DNA from 3 places in the Lysinibacillus sp. GW247-5R2A genome. Region 2 is predicted to be linked to each of the others. Evidence: riboswitches for the same ligand, from Rfam matches in the RefSeq annotation. Region 2 holds a riboswitch; each other region holds the start of a gene.
The links. A riboswitch is a leader RNA that binds a small molecule or an ion and turns the genes downstream of it on or off. The one in region 2 is predicted to bind cobalamin.

Region 1 (6,642 bases), on a different contig from region 2:
CTCATCCGCAATATAGCAATGTAAGTCGCCACCATGTTTTTGGAAACGTTTCTTACCAGAACCACTTTCAATCATTTGCACATCCGCAATTACATGACGCCCTGCCAGAATAGACTTAACACCTGCCTCAAGTGCTCCTGGTGTAATAATAACGCTACGACCTAGCTCAAAGTCAGCCGATGCATGGATAATACGGCGCACAACCTTCCATTCATCTTCTGAAAAGTCGTGCTCTCCCATTTCCTCCGCGATAATCGAGAAACTGTAATCGTAAATTTTATCTGGGTCTACTGTTAATGGTTTGAAATCTGTTTTAAAATCCATTGTTATTGCCTCCTAAAGGGTATGTTGTACAGCCTGTAACACTTCTTCAAAAGTGGAATATTGCTGGCCATATATAATATCGGGTCTTGCAATAAGAATTGTTTCTATAGAACAAGCAAGGGCTGCCTCTAGCTTCTCGTCTACTGAGCCGACTTTGCCGCTTTCCTTGGTAATCATTAAGGTCACTCCATATTGACGGAATAATGCTTCATTTAATTCCTTTGAAAATGGGCCTTGGATGGCTACAATATCTCGCTGTGCCACACCGAGCGCCTCACATTTTTCCATATTGTCAAGTCGTGGCAGCATACGAGCAATGACTCTTGTATTTTCTAAGCCTTGTAAAACTTTCGTAAATGTAGCAAGCGTTTTACTACCTGTTGTCAGCATAATGACACCACGCTTTTCTGCTGCTAAATGAGCTGCTTCCTCATAATCCTTCACGACTGTTATAAGTGGGTGTGCATAATGTTCATGAGCACGTTCATAGCGAATATAAGGCACTTGCGCTTTTTCGGCTGCTGCCATGGCATTTTTCGATGCCTCTTCTGCAAATGGATGAGAGGCATCTACCACTAATTGAAAGCCTTGTTCCGATATAATAGTCGCCATTTCTTCCGCTGTAAGTCGCCCTATTAAATAAGGTAAGCCAGCATCAGCAAGACTAGAGGCTGCCGATTCCGTCACAACGGTGGCAGTTACAGCATGTCCCGTCCTTTGCAATTCAAGGCCTAGATTCCTTGCATCACTCGTCCCTGCTAACATGAAAATCATTTTACTGGCTCCTCTTCATGATGATGGTGGTGATCATGGTCATGGTCATGGTCATGGTCGTGTTGGTGGTCATGGTCATGGTCGTGGTCATGGTGGTGATGGTGATGTGCATGCCCATGAATAGCGGCGTAAGCCCGATAATCTTCAAGATCCTTCATACCTGTTGATGTACCATTCACCGCTTGCTCAATACGTTCTAATAGAACATTTTGTAAACGTTCATGGTAGCCAAAGTAGTTGGCAATTTGAATCTCACTTGCTGGAAATTGCTCATTGAATTTCTCACACATAACATGCATACGCTCCATTAGAATACCCGTGAATAAAAAGTAAGGAAGCATAATAATTTTCTTAGCACCGAGTTTGACACAGCGTTCGATGCCTTCTTCAACACGTGGGTCCGTTACGCCCATAAAGGCACTTTCTACGTATTTAACAGGTAGTTTTTCCCATAGCAATCGTGTGATTTTATAGAAATCTCCATTTGCATAAGGATCACTGCCTCCTCGAGCAATTAATAAAATGGCTGTGTCTTCGTGTTCTTGTTCAGTATCAAATCCAATTTCAACTAAACGATCTTGTAATATCGCAAATATTTCTTCATGAATGCCAATTGTTTGACCATATGTGAATGTGATATTCGGATAATGCTCACGAGCATGCTCGATTTCTGCCGGAATATGTAACTTGGAATGACCTGCATGAAGTAAAATAATTGGGATGACATGTACCTCTGAAGCACCTTTTTTCACACAGTTTGTAATACCTTCTTCAATATTAGGAGAAGCAAATTCAAGGAAGCATGTTTCCACTAAATATTGTTCATCAATGCGAGATTTCATTTGCTCGATAAATGTACGCACCTCATCATTTCCTGCTGCTAAACGGCTGCCATGGCCAACAAATAATATAGCTTTCATCTCTTTTCTCCTCACTAGTCGCCGCACGGAGCTGGCTCTATTTTTATTTTGGAAGACATATCTTGATACGTAAAATGCAATATCTTTTTCACCCGCTTGAAGTATTTAAATAGACGTTCGTTTGGATGCGCATTAGCTTTATATTCTTCAATAATATCTGTAATTAACGGGATTAATTGATCAGGCTCCAAACCTTCTACAACAGGCTGTGCTGCATGAGCCGTACGTCCGACTGGTTTCGCTCCAATAAAGACATCAAATTTACTTTTGCGATAAACAATGCCAATATCATCAAACACGGCTCGATAACAAGCCATCCCACAGCCATTGAAGCCAATATTTAACGTTTTCGGTAATGACATACCGCCAAGCTTTTCTTGAATTTCCTCCGCATATGGAATGGAATCTGCTTTTTCACCGTAGCAAAAATCGCAAGCCTTCAACGACAACACATCACCAATTGGTGCTAATAAAAAGCCTACTTCCTGTAATTTCTCAGTGATACGTTCAGGCGTTGTTGTAGGTATTTTTAAATGGATTTGATGATCTGGTGTATATTCCATTGATCCTTCTTCTCCTACAACCTCTGCTAACGTCATCATTTGCTGTGGTGTGAAAAATTTATTGGCCACGCCAGGGCTCACTGCCAATTCAAAAATTGATTCTATTTTTTGTTGTACAAGCTTTGGCGTAGCCTTGATAGCACTTGTTCCCTTTACCATTGCAAGCGCCGCTGTAGCCATTTCAAGTGCTGTTTTTTTCGGCTTTGGCATAACGGCTATACTGGGTTTATTCATTCTCCCTGCATTAGGGTCTGCCGCAAAGTCATTTCGTGCTGTTCCTGTCTCTTGATTCATCGCCCATGGCTCATTTTCTTCCCGTAAGCGTTGATGTGGACGTAATGGCTGTTTTTCCTCGCCAAGTGTATATTTACGTTGGTAGCCACGCGGTGTAATCATTTTATTATCATAGAAGAACGTAGATGAGTTTCCGATAATAACCGTTGTCAGCATACCAATATCATGTTCCAGCATTTCTGCCAATGTCGTCATCGTCACTTCCTGACGTTCTCGATAGGCACTTTTTACAAGTCCTACGGGTGTGTCAGGAGAACGATATTCTAAAAGAATTCGTTGTGCTTCGACAATTTGTCTTGTACGGCGACCACTTTTAGGATTGTATAAAGCAATAACAAAATCGGCCATAGCTGCGGCTTCCACACGCTTCGCAATTAAATTCCACGGCGTGAGATGGTCACTTAAACTAATGGTACAAGCATCATGCATAATGGGTGCACCAAGTAAACTAGCACATGAATTGATAGCTGAAATACCCGGGACGATCTCCACTTCAATACCAGTTGCCTCTGTCCAGCCTAGCTCAATTAATACTTCATACACTAATCCCGCCATACCATAAACGCCCGCATCTCCACTCGAAATGACCGAAACAATACTTCCTGCTTCTGCTTGACGAACGGCCTCCTGAGCACGTGACACTTCCTCTGTCATACCTGTACTGACAATGGATTTTGCGCTGACTAAATCTTGAATCAGCTCAACATAGGTTTTATAGCCTATGATCATATCACTTTGTTGTAAAGCCTCTACTGCACGTGTCGTAATATGCTTAAAGTCTCCAGGCCCAAAGCCTACTACGAAAATTTTCCCTTTTTGCGCCATGTTTTTACCCCTCTTTCACCTTTTCAATCCCTTTAATGGCTGTCGTTTGCGCTGTTCGCTGTAATGTCCCTTCTCGAAGTGTAAAAACATGATCGTTATATAAGGAATCATGATGCAAATCCTGTACAAGTGTTCTCGCATGCTCCGTTGATGGTACACGATACCAATTCCCCTGAGGGTAAGCAATCACAACACAAGCATCCTTGCATCGTCCATTACAGCGCGTTCTTGTCGTATGTATTTCTTTATCTAGTGCGTTACGCTGTATTTCATCTCGTATAGCTTGGGTAATTTCCTCCCCATCCTTGTTCATACAGCTACTGCCATTGCAAATAAAGAGATGTGTTTTCATCCCCTCTAAATTCCACGTTGTCATCTTATATCTCCCCTCATTTGCTTTTGGAAAAAAGAAAAAACCTTTACTCTGCCGAAGAGTAAAGGTTTGTAGAAGCCAAATAAAAACGAATAGATTGAAAGACAGATCCTCGCTTTTGCTTCAACTTCTCCCTCCGAAAAGTTTGCATGCACAATCTGATAAGCAGGTTTCCTGACTTAAGCTTCATTTTACTGTCGCACCTTCCCTAGTTTGCCCAGGTGGCATTGCGATTTCATCAGCTATTACAGTAGCGGGGGCTGTATTGGACTTTCACCAATTTCCCTATTATCTCGAGTTCTTCGAGCACTTATCGACGTTTTATATGAAATTTTTAATCGTATTTATAATAGAAAACTGTCTTAATCATATCTTATTATTTTAAAATTTCAATATTTCTTTAAAAAATCATGACAAATTTATCAATTTCATAGGAGGGTTGAAAGCTATTAAAAAATTGAATTTGCCCTCTTTAATCCTAAAATACGTTAGTTATCAGAATTTTCGACATTGATATTCTATTTTTAATTTTTCATAAAAAAAGTATAGCATATTTATGGAAATTCGTGATACACTTTGTCGTGAAATCTCACAACTTACAATTTTTCGGTGTAAAATGCTCGTCATTTTGCTTAAAAGGGAAGCCGGTTTAAGTCCGGCGCGGTCCCGCCACTGTAATAGGGAGCTTTATAGAACATGTCACTGTCCAATGGATGGGAAGACCTATAAAGTGTTGAACTAGAGCCAGGAGACCTGCCGACAATAAGTGATCGTTTCAGCCTACGAGGATAGGTGTGCGGCTTAGCAAATGAAAATGTTATTTGCTTTTTTAGCTATGCACTTTTCCAACAACGGAAAAGTGCTTTTTTATTACGCACGCTACATTCTAAAAATCTATTTACAGTTTGGAGGAAGAAAATTGAAGCTGTCTTGGTGGAAACTTAGTTATTTTCTATTGGCTTTTTTAATGGTGCCAAAGCGTGCCTTCGCCATGCATATCATGGAAGGTTTTTTACCAATCGAATGGGCGATTTTTTGGTGGGTAATCTCCATCCCATTTATTATTTTAGGATTGCGCTCTATTCGTAAAACAATTGAAGAAAACCCTGAAACAAAAATGATTCTGGGGCTGTCCGGTGCGTTTGCCTTTGTCCTATCAGCCTTAAAAATCCCTTCAGTTACAGGGAGCTGCTCACATCCAACAGGAGTAGGTCTCGGAACAGTCTTATTTGGACCGTTAGCGATGAGTGTCATCGGGACAATTGTTTTATTATTCCAATCTTTACTTTTAGCACATGGTGGGATCACAACATTAGGGGCTAATGCTTTTTCGATGGCTATCGTAGGCCCGTTTATCGCCTACTTTGTATTTAAAGGGGCGCAACAAATGGGGTTATCGTTTTCATTAGCTGTTTTCTTTGCGGCCATGCTTGGGGATTTAGGTACATATGTGGTGACTTCCGTTCAATTAGCACTAGCCTTCCCATCTGAAGTTGGAGGCTTTATGGCTTCCTTTACAAAGTTCGCAAGTATTTTTGCCTTAACACAAATCCCATTAGCTGTGAGTGAAGGAATATTAACAGTTATTGTCATGAACTTCTTGAAAAAATATAATATTAGCGAATTAAAATCTTTACGTGTTTTCTCTACAAAGGAGGCGCACTAATATGAAACGAAATTTATTACTTTTAGCCATCGTGGTGCTATTGGCCATTATCCCTCTTTTCGTCCAAAAGGGAGCAGAATTTGGAGGAGCCGACGGTGAAGCAGAAGCAGCCATTGGGGAAATCAATGCAGAATATGAGCCATGGTTTGATAGTTTATGGGAACCACCTAGTGGTGAAATTGAAAGCTTATTATTCGTGCTACAAGCAGCTATTGGTGCTGGTTTTATCGGCTACTTTATTGGCTATATGCGTGGCAAGCATAAAGAAGGTTAAGGATTATGTTACTCATTGATAAGTATGCGTATCTCAATAAGCTAGCGTTCGTTCATCCGCTAGAAAAAATGATATTTTCATTAGGACTACTTTTATTCACGCTTATTATGAGAGATGAACGACTTTCACTCATTACATTTTTTGTAATGAGTGCTTTTATCATTTGGGGCGCGAAAATTCCACTAAACTATTATGCGAAGCTATTATTACTACCTTGTTTTTTCTTATTCACAAGTCTCTTATCCATCATTATTTCGATAGCGCCAGCAGCGCATACATTACCAGCCCATATGGGGGCATTTACGTATATGAACTGGACAATTTTTATTGGGAGAGCCAGTATCGCTACCGCCCAGCAACTATTCTTTATTGTACTTGGCAGTATAAGTTGCTTATATTTTTTAATTTTAACGACATCAGTACAAGGAATATGTTATGTGCTCCGACAATGGCGGCTCCCTACTTTATTAGTTGAGCTAGTAGAACTCACCTATCGTTTTATTTTTATTTTTTTAGAAAGCATGCAAAAAATTCATTTGGCCCAGCAAGCCCGGCTTGGCTACCACTCACCCATGCAATGGTTACGTTCAGTATCCATGCTAATTGCCGCGTTGTTTATTGAAATGTTT
Region 2 (6,642 bases):
CTAGCACCCTCATGGGACTATCCATTAGGAACAGACCATTTAGGAAGATGTGTCTTCTCCCGATTGCTTTTAGGGATTCGGTATTCTTTAGGTGCGGCGCTCGTCATACAAATAATTGCTATTCTAGTAGCGATATTATTGAGCGCATGGGTCTCCTTAAAAAGAGGTATAATAGATGCGCTATTTATTCGGGTTTGCGATATTTTATTAGCTTTTCCAACACTTGTACTAGCATTTGGGCTTTTAGGTGTATTAGGACCGAGCTTGAAAAATGTGTTAATTGCCCTTAGTTTGACACAGCTTATATATTATTCGAGGCTAATCCGAGGTTTATTTATTGGTATGAATGAAAAAGACTTTATTCTAGCGGCAAGAATCAGTGGTACTACAGGTGCGAAATTAATTTTTCGTCACTACCTCCCTCATGTTTGGCCACCAATTGTAACGATTGTGGCATTAGATATGGGGAAGGTCATTTTAGAGATTGCGGGTTTTTCCTTTATTGGGCTTGGTGTGCAGGCTCCCACCCCTGAATGGGGAATGATGGTAAATGAAGGGAAGCAATATATCCGCCAACATCCTGAATTAATGCTATATCCTGGGCTTGCTATTGTCCTTGTTGTCCTAGTATGTAATGTTTTAGCAAGTAGTTTGAAGAAGCCTGATCAGTAAAGGGGTAGCTATGAAGAAAATTTTAGAAGTGAAAGACTTATCGGTCAAAATTGGAGAACAGAATATTTTATCCTCTATTCATTTAACAGCCTATCAAGGCCGAGTGTTAGGAATTATTGGGGAAAGCGGTAGTGGGAAAACAATGCTTTGCCAAGCTATCATGCAAGCCTTGCCGACTAGTGCACAAATTACCAAAGGGCAAATTTTCTACCATCAGCAGGATTTATTGAAGGTAACTGCTGCTCAAATGAGAGCTTATCGTGGTAGACATCTTTCCATTATTATGCAAAATCCTTCGGCTGCCTTTGACCGTGTTCAAACCATTGAAGGTCATTTTCGTGAATCATTAAAGGCTCATTTTGTTATCACTAAAAATGAAATAAAACAAATTGCTATTGAAAGCATGGCAAAAGTTAATTTACCTAATCCCGAGCGCCTTTTACACTATTATCCATTCCAATTAAGTGGGGGAATGCTACAGCGTGTGATGATTGCTTTGTCATTGGCAATTCAAGCCTCGGTATACATAGCTGATGAGCCTACGACAGCTCTTGATACAGTCAATCAAAAGCAGGTATTGACTTTATTTGATCGTATTCGCCTGGAAACACAGGCTGCCATCCTTCTTGTGACACATGATTTAGGCGTTATTGCTGAACTTGCTGATGATGTAGCCGTGATGTATAAGGGGAAACTAATTGAACAAGCGAATGTCTATGATTTTTTTGATGCCCCTCAGCATCCTTATACAAAGAAATTATTACAATCCCGAATTATGTTTTAGAGGTGAAAAAATTGAAGCTACTAGAAGTGAGAAATATTGAGAAGTGCTATGCACATAGACCGTTCATATTCAAGCGAAGACAGGATGCTCCTGTCTTACAGAAAGTATCATTTTCACTTCAGGAGGGGGAATGCTTAGGGATTGTTGGACAAAGTGGCTCAGGAAAAAGCACATTGGGCCGAATTATATTAGGAATGGAAAGGCCAACAGCCGGGGAGGTTCTATTTCAAGGGGTTAATCTTTATGATGCCACTAGCCAACAGAAAAAAATGATACGGAGAGATTTACAAGCAGTCTTTCAAAATAGCTATCATTCCTTAAATCCAAAGCACACCATTTTTCAAATTTTAGACGAACCGTACCTAAATTTCGAGCATTATAGCTCAGCTGAGAGACATTTTAACGTAAAGGAATTACTTGATCATGTAGAGTTAGAAAAATCTATTGCCGAAAAGTATCCTTCCCAGCTGAGTGGGGGACAACAACAGCGTGTGAACATTGCAAGAGCGCTTGCCTTACATCCAAAATTAATTGTTTTAGATGAAGCCATTAGTAGTTTAGATATGATTTTGCAAAAACATATCATTCAATTACTACAGACATTGCAAAAGGATTTGCAACTTGCCTACATTTTCATTTCTCATGACCTACAGGCTACACGCTTTATTTCAGATCGCATCCTAGTCATGCAAAATGGTGAGCTAGTAGAAGAAAGTATGAAAGGTGAACCATTTAAGCATTCTGCATCACTTGAGCTATACAACGCGATTCTACCCACTCATCCTCGCCAAAGAATTCACAAGAATACTTTACAATGAATTGGAATGTCTTTGCGAAGAAAGTCCTTATTAAATTTCTTACATTGTTATGTGGAAAGCTTCGTAAAGGAGCTTTCGAACCCCCATATTTGGCCCTCAAGGTTGTTTAAGAGAGCGACCGTCCTCTGTTCCATATTATTCGGAAGTTCTTCTTTACCGAAATAAGTGAGGCTTAAGCTCTCACCATCTTTCATTTCCAATACACCCCTTACATGTTTAGCTCTATAAAGGTGAATGACTGTATAGATTTCATCGCCATTCGGATAACAGTAGTAATAATCAGGTCCTGAAAAAACACCGATAAAATCAAACTCTTTAGCCACGAGTCCAGTTTCCTCATAAAGTTCACGAGCAGCAACCTGCTCTAATGTTTCGTTTATTTCCATTGAGCCGCCAGGTAATCCCCAGTCCAACGTATCTGAACGATGTTGAAAGAGTATCTTCTTATCATCATTAACAACAAGAACTGTCGAACCGACGCTTATAATCGGTCTATTACCGATAAGTTTTCTTAATTCTGTTATATAGCCCATCCCGTCACTCCTTGTTTCATCGTAATGCCAAGCAAATCACTTTTTTTAAGCAGACTTCATAAATATAGCTCCATTGGGATTGATTAACAATATTTTTTTGAGCGAAATAATGCTTAAATATGCAGAATAGTTCGTCAAAAATGAAAAATAGCTTTTTATAATCAGTCTTTTCTGAATTTTACCTATATTGATTGTTTGGAAACCTCTATGTTAAGGTAAATAGACAAATTGAATATGCTAAATTTTGGTGGTTCAAATGGGTTTGATTCCATTTGATTAAAAGGGAAGTTGGTGTGAGTCCAACACTGTCCCGCAACTGTATGTAGGAGTTCCATAACGAGGCCACTGTTTTGTTCATCAAAACGGGAAGGTGTTATAGGAATGTTGATGATAAGTCAGGAGACCTGCCGCTAAATAAGCATCAATTGACCTACGAGGATAGGGAGGTGTTAGCTACTGTATGATGATTGTGAATGGATGTCAGTTCACTGCTTTTTGTTCTGTCATACTTTTGTAGATTAACAACTTCTAAAGGGGTAGAAGTTGTTTTTTGTTGTTCTTTCGAGTTTGAATGGTAACGCTTACAAGAATGATTAAACAAAGGGGTTGTAATCCATGGAGTTAACGTATTCACCAGGTCTTGATGGAGTTATTGCTGCGGAAACAAAACTGTCTTTCTTAGACGTAGTAGGAAGCCAAATTGTTATACGAGGCTATGATTTGATTGAACTATCTCAGCGATATTCCTATTTAGATATTGTCCATTTATTATTGCAAGGAAACCTACCAACTACTGAGCAACAAGCTGACTTACAGGATAGATTGAAAGAAAACTATCACGTTCCGCAAGAGCTTGTTCAAATTTTCAACTTATTACCAAATGGGACACATGCTATGGACGGCCTTAGAACGGGAATTTCAGCGTTAGCAGGGTATGATCAGCACATCAATGATCGATCGACTGAAAGAAATGTAACTCGAGCATATCGACTTTTAGGTGGCATGCCCAACATCGTTGCGAATAGCTACCGTGTATTAAATGGTCAAGAGGTAGTAGAACCGGATAGTGAGCTTTCATATAGTGCTAATTTTTATTACATGATTACTGGAAGAAAACCAACACCATTAGAAGAGGAAATTTTTGACCAATCACTTGTTTTATATAGTGAACATGAAATGCCGAATTCGACCTTTGCTGCTCGTGTTATTGCCTCCACACAATCTGACCTGTATGGTGCTCTAACTGGTGCCGTCGCATCATTGAAAGGAAATTTGCATGGTGGGGCGAACGAGGCAGTCATGTATATGCTGCTTGAAGCTAAGACTGTGGAAGGCTTTGAAGCGATGCTGAAAAACAAGCTCAAAAATAAAGAAAAAATAATGGGCTTTGGCCATCGGGTCTATATGAAAAAAATGGACCCAAGAGCGCAGATCATGAAAGAAGCTTTATATAAATTATGCTTGGAGCAAGGGGATGACCGCTTATATCACATGTGTGAAGCTGGTGAAAAAGTGATGGTGGAGGAAAAAGGCCTGTATCCAAATTTAGATTATTACGCTGCGCCAGTGTACTACATGCTGGGCTTACCAATTGAATTATATACGCCTATTTTCTTTAGCTCTCGAACGATCGGTTTATGTGCACATGTGATCGAACAACATGACAATAATCGATTATTTAGACCTCGTGTTCATTATATAGGCGAGCGTCATAACCTTGAAGAATTGTCGGTATAATCAAGTTTTAACAACTCGCCATAGAGCTGATGGACATTCTGACCAATGCCCATCAGCATACTAGTATATCAAATTCATACCTTGAAAGGAAGATATAGATGATTAAAACGAATGAAAAAACGATGACAGACCAGCTTCTTATTGATATTGCGGATTACGTATTAAACACAAAGATTACGAGCGAAGAAGCTTACGAAACGGCTCGATATGTTTTATTGGATACGTTAGGTTGTGGCATTTTAGCTTTACAATATCCTGAATGTAGAAAACTTCTAGGTCCTGTAGTGCCAGGTACAGTCGTTCCAAATGGTACCCGTATTCCAGGAACATCCTATGTCCTCGATCCAGTAAAAGGTGCCTTTAATATCGGTTGTATGATCCGTTGGTTGGATTATAACGATACTTGGTTGGCAGCAGAATGGGGGCATCCTTCTGATAATCTAGGTGGTATTTTAGCTGTAGCCGATTATTTGAGTCGTGTACGTGTTGCGGAAGGGCAAGAACCTCTCCAAATAAAAGACGTTTTAGAAATGATGATTCAAGCTCATGAAATACAAGGAATACTTGCACTCGAAAATAGCTTAAATCGTGTTGGCTTAGATCACGTCTTATTTGTCAAAATAGCGACAACAGCTGTAGTAACAAAGGCTTTAGGTGGCACTCATCAAGAAATTGTCAATGCCTTATCAAATGCTTGGATTGATAATTCAAGTTTAAGAACCTATCGACATGCTCCTAATACGGGCTCTAGAAAATCATGGGCTGCTGGCGATGCTACAAGCAGGGCCGTACAACTAGCAATGATGGCTGTGAAGGGAGAAATGGGCTATGCAACTGCATTGTCTGCACCAGGCTGGGGATTCCAAGATGTGCTCTTTAATAAGCAAGCATTAAAGCTTGCGAGACCACTTGCATCTTATGTTATGGAAAATGTCCTCTTTAAAGTGTCTTACCCTGCAGAATTTCATGCTCAAACGGCTGCAGAATGTGCTATTCATTTACATCCTGAAGTAAAAAATCGCCTAGCTGAAATTGACCGCATTGACATTACGACGCATGAATCAGCCATACGAATTATCGATAAAGAAGGGCCACTTCATAATCCTGCTGATCGTGATCACTGCCTTCAATACATTACAGCTATTGGTCTTATTTATGGTGACATTACAGCAGATCACTACGAAGATGAGGTGGCTGTAGACCCGCGCATTGATGACTTGCGACATAAAATGGTTGTCGCGGAAAAAAGCCAATATACAATCGACTATTTAGACCCTGATAAACGATCCATTGCGAATGCTGTTCAAGTTTATTACAAAGATGGTACATCATCCGAGCAAATTGAGTGTGAATATCCTTTAGGGCATCGTTTCCGCCGTGAGGAAGCATTCCCTCAGATCATTAATAAATTCCAGCAAAACATTCGTACGCATTATTCTCAAAAACAACTCGATACCATAAATGAGGTTTGTGCAAATAAAGAGCTGCTTGAACAAATTGCTGTCCATGAATTTATTAATCTATTTATTTAATTTAAAAGGATTACAAATGCAATAAAGAGGAGGTTTTTAAAAATGGCGTGGATTGTCCAAGAAGCGAAGACACAAAAACAATTAGCTGAACAATTTAAAGCTCTTATTGCTCGTTCATCTATTTTGCAAATACCAGGAGCACATGATGCGATGGCTGGTTTAATGGCTAAAAAAGTTGGCTTTGAGGCATTGTATCTTTCGGGTGCCGCTTATACAGCGAGTAGAGGCCTACCAGACTTAGGAATGATTTATTCAAATGAACTCGCTCAGCGTGCTAGTGATATTATTCGGGCTACTAATTTACCTATGCTAGTGGATATTGATACGGGCTTTGGTGGTGTATTAAATGTTGCCCGTACTGCTCGTGAAATGGTAGAGGCAGGGGTTGCTGCCGTACAGCTAGAGGACCAAAATCTTCCTAAAAAATGTGGACATTTAAATGGCAAAACTCTTATTTCAATTGAGGAAATGATACAAAAAATAAAAACGATTAAACAACTAGCCCCTACATTAGTAATTATTGCTCGCACGGATGCAAGGTCTGTTGAAGGCTTAGAGCAGGCTAT
Region 3 (6,642 bases), on a different contig from region 2:
CGAGAAACATCTACTGCATTCCCTACACCAGCAGTAACAGCTACTATTACACTGCCAAATGGTGCAGAAAATTCATTGATTGCCACAAGAGCTGTTGGCACTGCTGTCAGCATGACAACTGTATTCGTAGGCGAAAAATGGTTTCTTTGCAAAAATTCATTAACCTCTCTCTTTACATCACTAATCACATAATCACTAGGAACTGAGCGGTTTAACAAACAATTATGCCATCCAATTCCAGGGTTATGGACAGCAGACGATACCGTTTTTATAGGAATCTCTGATTGAAGCTGAATAAAGTGTTCCGTTATTTTAAAATGTTCTTTTTTTATTACAGCTCGCTGTTGATAGTCACTTGCTGCAGGCATCATTGTAATTTGCGGCTTAGGAATTTCTGGATGAGCATAAGTAGCTACTCGTGCTTGATAAATTTCTTCAATCTGAGAAGCAATTAATACTTCATGTGGTGCCCCGAAAGCTCTCATTTGTCCACTTTCCATGAGCAATAATTCATCACAATAGAGAGAGGCTAAATTCATATCATGTAATACCATCACTACCGTTAAACCACACTCTACAGCTTCCTTCCGCACCATATCTAAAATTTGCCGCTGATGGGCAATATCTAAATGATTTGTTGGTTCATCTAGCAGTAAAATTTCCGCAGTTTGAGCAAGGGCCTGTGCAACAAAAACTCGTTGCTGTTCACCACCCGATAAAAATTCCATCGGTGTATGCTCATAACGTTTTATGCCTGTTTGCAGCATTGCATGTTGAACTGCTTGCTCATCTTGCTCAGACCAACTTGAAAAAAACCCTGATTGATGTGGATAACGTCCAAGCGAAATAGCTTCTCTTACACTGTTTGAAAAAGCATTCGCATGGAGCTGTGGTAAAACAGCCATTTTTTTTGCTAAAGCACGGGCATTGTAGGAAAGAATGCTTTGTCCATCAATAGAAATCATGCCCTCAACTGCTGGTAGAATACCACTCATTACCTTTAATAATGTTGATTTCCCACTACCATTTGGCCCTAAAATGCCAAGAATCTTTCCCTTTTCAACTGTAAAGCTTATATCCTTGACGATCGGTACGTCTTCATAACCACCTGATAGATGTTCAACAACAATCACGCCCGTACCCCCTTGCCCCTTCGTTGCTTATAAAAAATATAGGAAAAAACAGGCGCTCCAATAAATGCCGTAATGACACCAATAGGCAGTTCCCTTGGCAAGATAATGGTTCTTGCCACTAAATCACAAATAATAAGTAATGTTGCCCCATTAAAAAATGATAGTGGGAGTAAATGACGGTGATCAGAACCCCAAATCATTCTTGTCATATGCGGTACAACTAACCCTACAAAGCCAATTGTGCCTGAAACAGCAACTGCTGCTCCAGTTAGCATGGAGCCACCTACTAAAATCAAATACTTACTTCGCTTTACATTAACACCTAAATGCTTCGCTCTTTCTTCCCCATATAACAGAACATTAAGCTCACGTCTCTGTGTCCACAGCATAAGGGAACCAACAATGACAAACGGAATAATCATTTGAACATACGGCCAACCACGCATAGAAACAGAACCGAGTAGCCAGCCGATTACTTGGCGCAGCTCCTCTCCCGATAAAGCAATCATTAACGAAATTAACGATCCTAAAAAGGAACTAAAGATAACACCTGTTAAAATCAGTGTTTCCATCTTTAAAGAACGGTCCACTACTCTAGCAAAGCTCATCACAATCACCATTGTAATAATCGCACCTATCATGCTAAAGGTAGGTAAGGCATACAAACCTACAACAGGTATAGAAATATTAAAAAAGATTGTCATGACTGCGCCGACAGAAGCACCCGATGAAATACCTAATGTATATGGATCTGCTAATGGATTTTTGAGCAAGCCTTGGAAAGCCGCTCCCGCAATGGCGAGAGAAGCTCCTACTAGCCCCGCTAAAAGCACACGGGGCAAGCGAATTTTCCAAAAGATATTGGCAGCTGTTTCATCAACTGATTGATTCCACAGTACTTCTATCGGAATATGAACAGAGCCTATAGCGACGCCACACCAGATGCTAATGATAAGAAGCGTACATGTTAATACATAGGCTGTTGCTACTTTTTTCACTTAAATACCTCAGGGTAGATAGCTTTTGCTAATTCCTCAAGGCCATCCGCCAAACGTGGTCCCTGACGGCTTGTTGTGCTTTCATCTACTTGCACAATAGCATTATTTTTTACTGCATTAATTGTCTCGAAACCTGCACGCTTTGGTATTTTTGTTAAAATATCAGGTACATAACTATATGTCACCACGATGACATCTGGATTTTTTGTGATAATTTGTTCTGCACCAATTTCATACCAATTATCACCGTCTGCTGCTACATTTTTTGCATGGATCATCTCCAGCATTGCGTTCATAAATGTGCCTTGACCAGCTGTATAAATATTAGGTTCATCAGAGGCTTCTACAAAAACGTTCTTAGGTTCAACGTCTTTCACTTTCCCTTGAACCTCATCCACTTTCGCCTTCATGTCAGCAATGATTTTTTCAGCTTCTGATAATTTCCCTGTAGCACGCCCAAGCTGTTCAATCGTTGTATAGGTTTCATTAAAATCTTGGGCATTTTTCACAACAAATACTTTCACGCCCGCCGATTCTAGCTGTGCTATGGCCGATTCCGAAAGAGACATGCTAGATTCATGTGCAAAAACGATATCTGGCTCTAAGGCAATAATTTGTTCAATATTGTATTCCATGCCACCAACCTTATCCTTTTCAGCTACCTCTGGTGGATAATCGTCGTTGTCAGTAACCCCTACGATTTCATCCTTTAAACCTAGGCCAAACAATATTTCTGTATTACTTGGAATTAGTGACACTATTTTTTCAGGAGGAGCCTCTAGTGTAATATCCTTCCCAATAGCATCCGTTATAGTCATAGGGAATGTTGCTGCTTCCGTTTTAGATGTCTCTTGTTGTGTTTGCTCTTCTGTAGGTGTGGAATTGTCTTTTTGCGCCTCTTGTCCACAAGCCGCTAGCAACCCTATCGTTAAAAATGCCGATACCCCTATTTTCCAAAATTTCTTCATGTGAATCCTCCTTCGTTGATTTGTGCGTTCATGTGTTAGAAATATTCCTCCATCAAAATAAGACCCCTCATCTTCGAATGATGAGGGGTCAAAATCGCACCAAAAAACTGATACAAAATCCACCATCCTATCCTCGTAGGCTGTCATGTCTATGCTATAAAGGCAGGTCTCCTGGCTTGTGCTCATTACGTTTTTTCAAGCCTTCCCGAAATCTTCAGTGGCATCATTTGAAAAAACTCACACTTACAGTGGCGGGACCGCATCGGAATTACACTGATTTCCCTTTTCACTTTACATAAGTAAAGAACCTTTATACTATTCAGTTGATTTTATTATACATGAAATTAAAAAAAGTCGCCTCTATATCAAGGCGACTCCAAGGGTTATTAGACGATTTCAGCAAAATACTGTACGGTTTTCATCGGAGCACCGATCGTTCGTAATGACCAAGTTTGCTCTAAATAAACATCCGCTAGTTTGTCATATTTCCCACCAAATTTCTGTGCCCACTCAACGGCTACGACACTTTCATATAATTGGGCCATTTTTTTGGCAACATCCTTTGCTTCAAACGTTTTTGTCGCTTCATCGAGAGTACTAAAAATTTGTAAGGTTGCCGATAGTTTAGTTAATTGCTCTTGAACGATTTTCACTAATGAATGGTCTGTTAATACTTCTAATCGCTCGCTCATCTCTTGAACAAACAATTCATGTGCCCTGTATTTATCCACTAAGCGAATAAGCTCCAAAGCTAGTATATTAGCCGTACCCTCCCATACCGTCAGCACTTGCGCATCTCTCAATAAGCGTGGTGTTACAAAGTCCTCAATATAGCCATTCCCGCCATGTAGCTCAATTGCTTCACTTGCATAATGGACCGCCTGCTCTGCCGTTTCCTTTTTCATAATGGCAATATATAAACGGTTCATGATGGTGTCTTGCTCTGTTCCCTGACCACTTGTCACTTTATCGTATAATTGAATAAGATCAAAAATCGTAGCTACTTCTACATGCAGCTTAGCGGCATATTTACCCAATGTATCCTGGATCATAGGATACTGTGTTAAAGGTTTACCAAATGCATATCGATTTGACACATAATGCTTCGCCTCTAAGAAGCCACGGCGCATAATGCCAATAGATGCCACAGCATTACAAATTCTTGATAAATTAAGAGCCTCCAGCATATAATAAATCCCTTTATTGTGATCACCAACTACATACGCGAGTGCTCCATCAAACTCAACCTCACCAGATGGAACGGCTTTCACACCTAATTTATCTTTTAGTCGTCGAATACGAAGATGGTTAGCCGATCCATCTTCATTACGCCATGGAACAGCAAAAAGAGTTAATCCTTTAGAGCCTGCTTGTGCACCCTCTATTCGTGCCAATACCATTGCAACCCCACACATCCCTGCATTGGAGGCGAAATACTTTTCACCATAGAGGCGGTATTCATTCCCCACAAGTTTTGCTTCTACTACATTCGCACCAACATCTGAGCCTCCTTGTCGTTCCGTTAAAAATGTCGCTCCCTCATATAGCTCCCTATCGCCTGTTGCACAAACATGCGGTAAAAAGCGCTTCTTAACTTCTTCCTCTGCATAATGGTCTAATAAATAGGCAGTAGCCATCGTTAATGTCACAGGGCAATAAAAACCGGGCTCCGCATGTGACAGTAAATAACCTTGCGCAAAACTATAGACATAATTCCCTTTGTGACCTAGTTGGGGAATATCTTTATGCACATAGCCAACAATCCCCGTATTATATGTCTCTTCGATTGTTTTTTTGTAGCCGTCATTGACCCATATCTCTGAAACCTCTTCACCGTAGGCATTATATCTTTGAAGGCGAGGCTCTCCTTGTCGATCAGTATGTTTCGCCCTCACGTCTATAGCACCCGCACATAGCTCACCAAAGTCCGTCAATTCCCGATGCGCATAAGATAAAAATTCTTTATCCAGCATCATTTCCAACACCTTTTGAAGCGTATCATTATCTGTAAAAAAATTGCTTGTGCCTGCTATTTCCTGTTGTAAAACTCTCATACTATCTCACCTCTTGTCCTTTCAAAAATTGTTTTAAAATTTTGCCTGACGCATTCCTTGGTAGCGCTTCCACTTTTTCAAAAATACGCGGTATTTTATACTTAGCAAGCTGTCCCTCTAAATAATCTTTTAGAGCCTCTTCATCAATATCCTGTTTAGCGGAATACACAGCCTTCACTGTCTCTCCCCATTGTGGATGTGGAACACCAACCACTGCCGCCTCAAATATTCCCTCAAAGCTTAAAAGGCAATCTTCAATTTCTTTCGGATAAATATTGACCCCACCCGAAATAATCACATCTTTTTTTCGATCAACAATCCAAATAAAGCCATCTTCATCCTTACGAGCTAGATCTCCTGTTTTTAACCAACCGTCTATAAAGGCCGCATTGGTTGCCGCTTCATCTCTGTAGTAGCCAAGCATATTACCCTCACCAAATAAAACGATCTCCCCTACTTCTCCTGCTGGTACATCTTCGCCACTGTCGTTAACAATACGTATCTCTGTACCTAAAGGTGCTCGCTGTCCAATACTCCCAGCCTTTCCTTCATGCTCCTTGCCAAATAACAATGATCCACTTGGTCCCGCCTCTGTTAATCCATATACACATGTTAAATTAGTTGTGCGGAAGGACTGTTGAATGAACCGAACCTCATTTTCAGATAAAGGTGCACCTCCATACACCCACCATTTCATGGAGGACAAATCAGCTGATTGCAATCTTGGCAACTGTGCTGTTAATAAATAAGCAACAGGTGCGCCAAAGAAATGGGTCGTTTTTTCTTTTTCAATGGAATCTATTAATAAGTCTGGTGTAAAAGTTGGCGTTAACACATTTGTAGAGCCTACAAAAACACCTGCCATTAAAAATAAATGCAATGGAGCCGAATGAGTTAATGGCATCATTAGCAATATACGGCTTTCAGGCTTGACCTCCATTTCAACCGCAATCATTTGCGCAACCGTTAAAATATTACGATAGCTAAACAATACGCCCTTTGGATTCCCAGTTGTACCTGATGTGTACAAAATAGTCGAAGCATCATCCTCGTTCAACTGACATTCAATCGTTTGGGCACTGGCACTTTGAATGATTGTTTCAAAATGAAGCCAGCCAGTTACTTGTTGTCCTGTTTTAATTTTTAACGGGATTCCGGCAATATGCTGGACTGCCGCAAAAATGGCTTCATGAGCAATAATCGCCTTTGCCTCAGCATGCTGTGCCACATACTCTACTTCTTGTAATGTAAACTTAGCATTGACTGGGACGACAATAGCACCCATTCGCTGAATAGCAAAATAGCTTACGACAAACTCTACAACGTTAGGCATAAAAATCAGAACTTTATCTCCCTGCCTTACACCCTGTTCTAATAAGGCATGACTAAAACGAGTCGCTTGCTCATCTAAATCATAATAGGTCACTCTTCTACCATGACAAATAACGGCTTCCTTTGTTGGATACTTACGGGCATTACGTGCTAATAA

Region 1: another riboswitch for cobalamin. It lies ahead of AC07YC_RS09805 ((2Fe-2S) ferredoxin domain-containing protein); the one in region 2 lies ahead of mmgD (citrate synthase).
Region 3: another riboswitch for cobalamin. It lies ahead of AC07YC_RS18965 (ABC transporter substrate-binding protein); the one in region 2 lies ahead of mmgD (citrate synthase).

What each region holds. Positions count from the first base shown of each region.
Region 1 is NZ_JBWKZL010000005.1:155,619-162,260, forward strand. It holds gene AC07YC_RS09785 (precorrin-8X methylmutase) at 1-324, opposite strand, end outside; gene cobK (precorrin-6A reductase) at 337-1,098, opposite strand; gene AC07YC_RS09795 (sirohydrochlorin chelatase) at 1,095-2,018, opposite strand; gene cobJ (precorrin-3B C(17)-methyltransferase) at 2,033-3,700, opposite strand; gene AC07YC_RS09805 ((2Fe-2S) ferredoxin domain-containing protein) at 3,705-4,076, opposite strand; cobalamin riboswitch at 4,221-4,402, opposite strand; cobalamin riboswitch at 4,664-4,848, shown strand; gene AC07YC_RS09810 (energy-coupling factor ABC transporter permease) at 4,993-5,739, shown strand; gene AC07YC_RS09815 (energy-coupling factor ABC transporter substrate-binding protein) at 5,741-6,013, shown strand; gene cbiQ (cobalt ECF transporter T component CbiQ) at 6,019-6,642, shown strand, end outside.
Region 2 is NZ_JBWKZL010000002.1:158,321-164,962, reverse strand. It holds gene AC07YC_RS04450 (ABC transporter permease subunit) at 1-672, shown strand, start outside; gene AC07YC_RS04445 (ABC transporter ATP-binding protein) at 683-1,456, shown strand; gene AC07YC_RS04440 (ABC transporter ATP-binding protein) at 1,459-2,274, shown strand; gene AC07YC_RS04435 (NUDIX hydrolase) at 2,322-2,807, opposite strand; cobalamin riboswitch at 3,039-3,233, shown strand; gene mmgD (citrate synthase) at 3,423-4,544, shown strand; gene AC07YC_RS04425 (bifunctional 2-methylcitrate dehydratase/aconitate hydratase) at 4,643-6,076, shown strand; gene prpB (methylisocitrate lyase) at 6,119-6,642, shown strand, end outside.
Region 3 is NZ_JBWKZL010000013.1:72,462-79,103, reverse strand. It holds gene AC07YC_RS18975 (adenosylcobinamide amidohydrolase) at 1-1,133, opposite strand, end outside; gene AC07YC_RS18970 (FecCD family ABC transporter permease) at 1,130-2,131, opposite strand; gene AC07YC_RS18965 (ABC transporter substrate-binding protein) at 2,128-3,099, opposite strand; cobalamin riboswitch at 3,244-3,426, opposite strand; gene AC07YC_RS18960 (acyl-CoA dehydrogenase family protein) at 3,486-5,153, opposite strand; gene AC07YC_RS18955 (class I adenylate-forming enzyme family protein) at 5,155-6,642, opposite strand, start outside.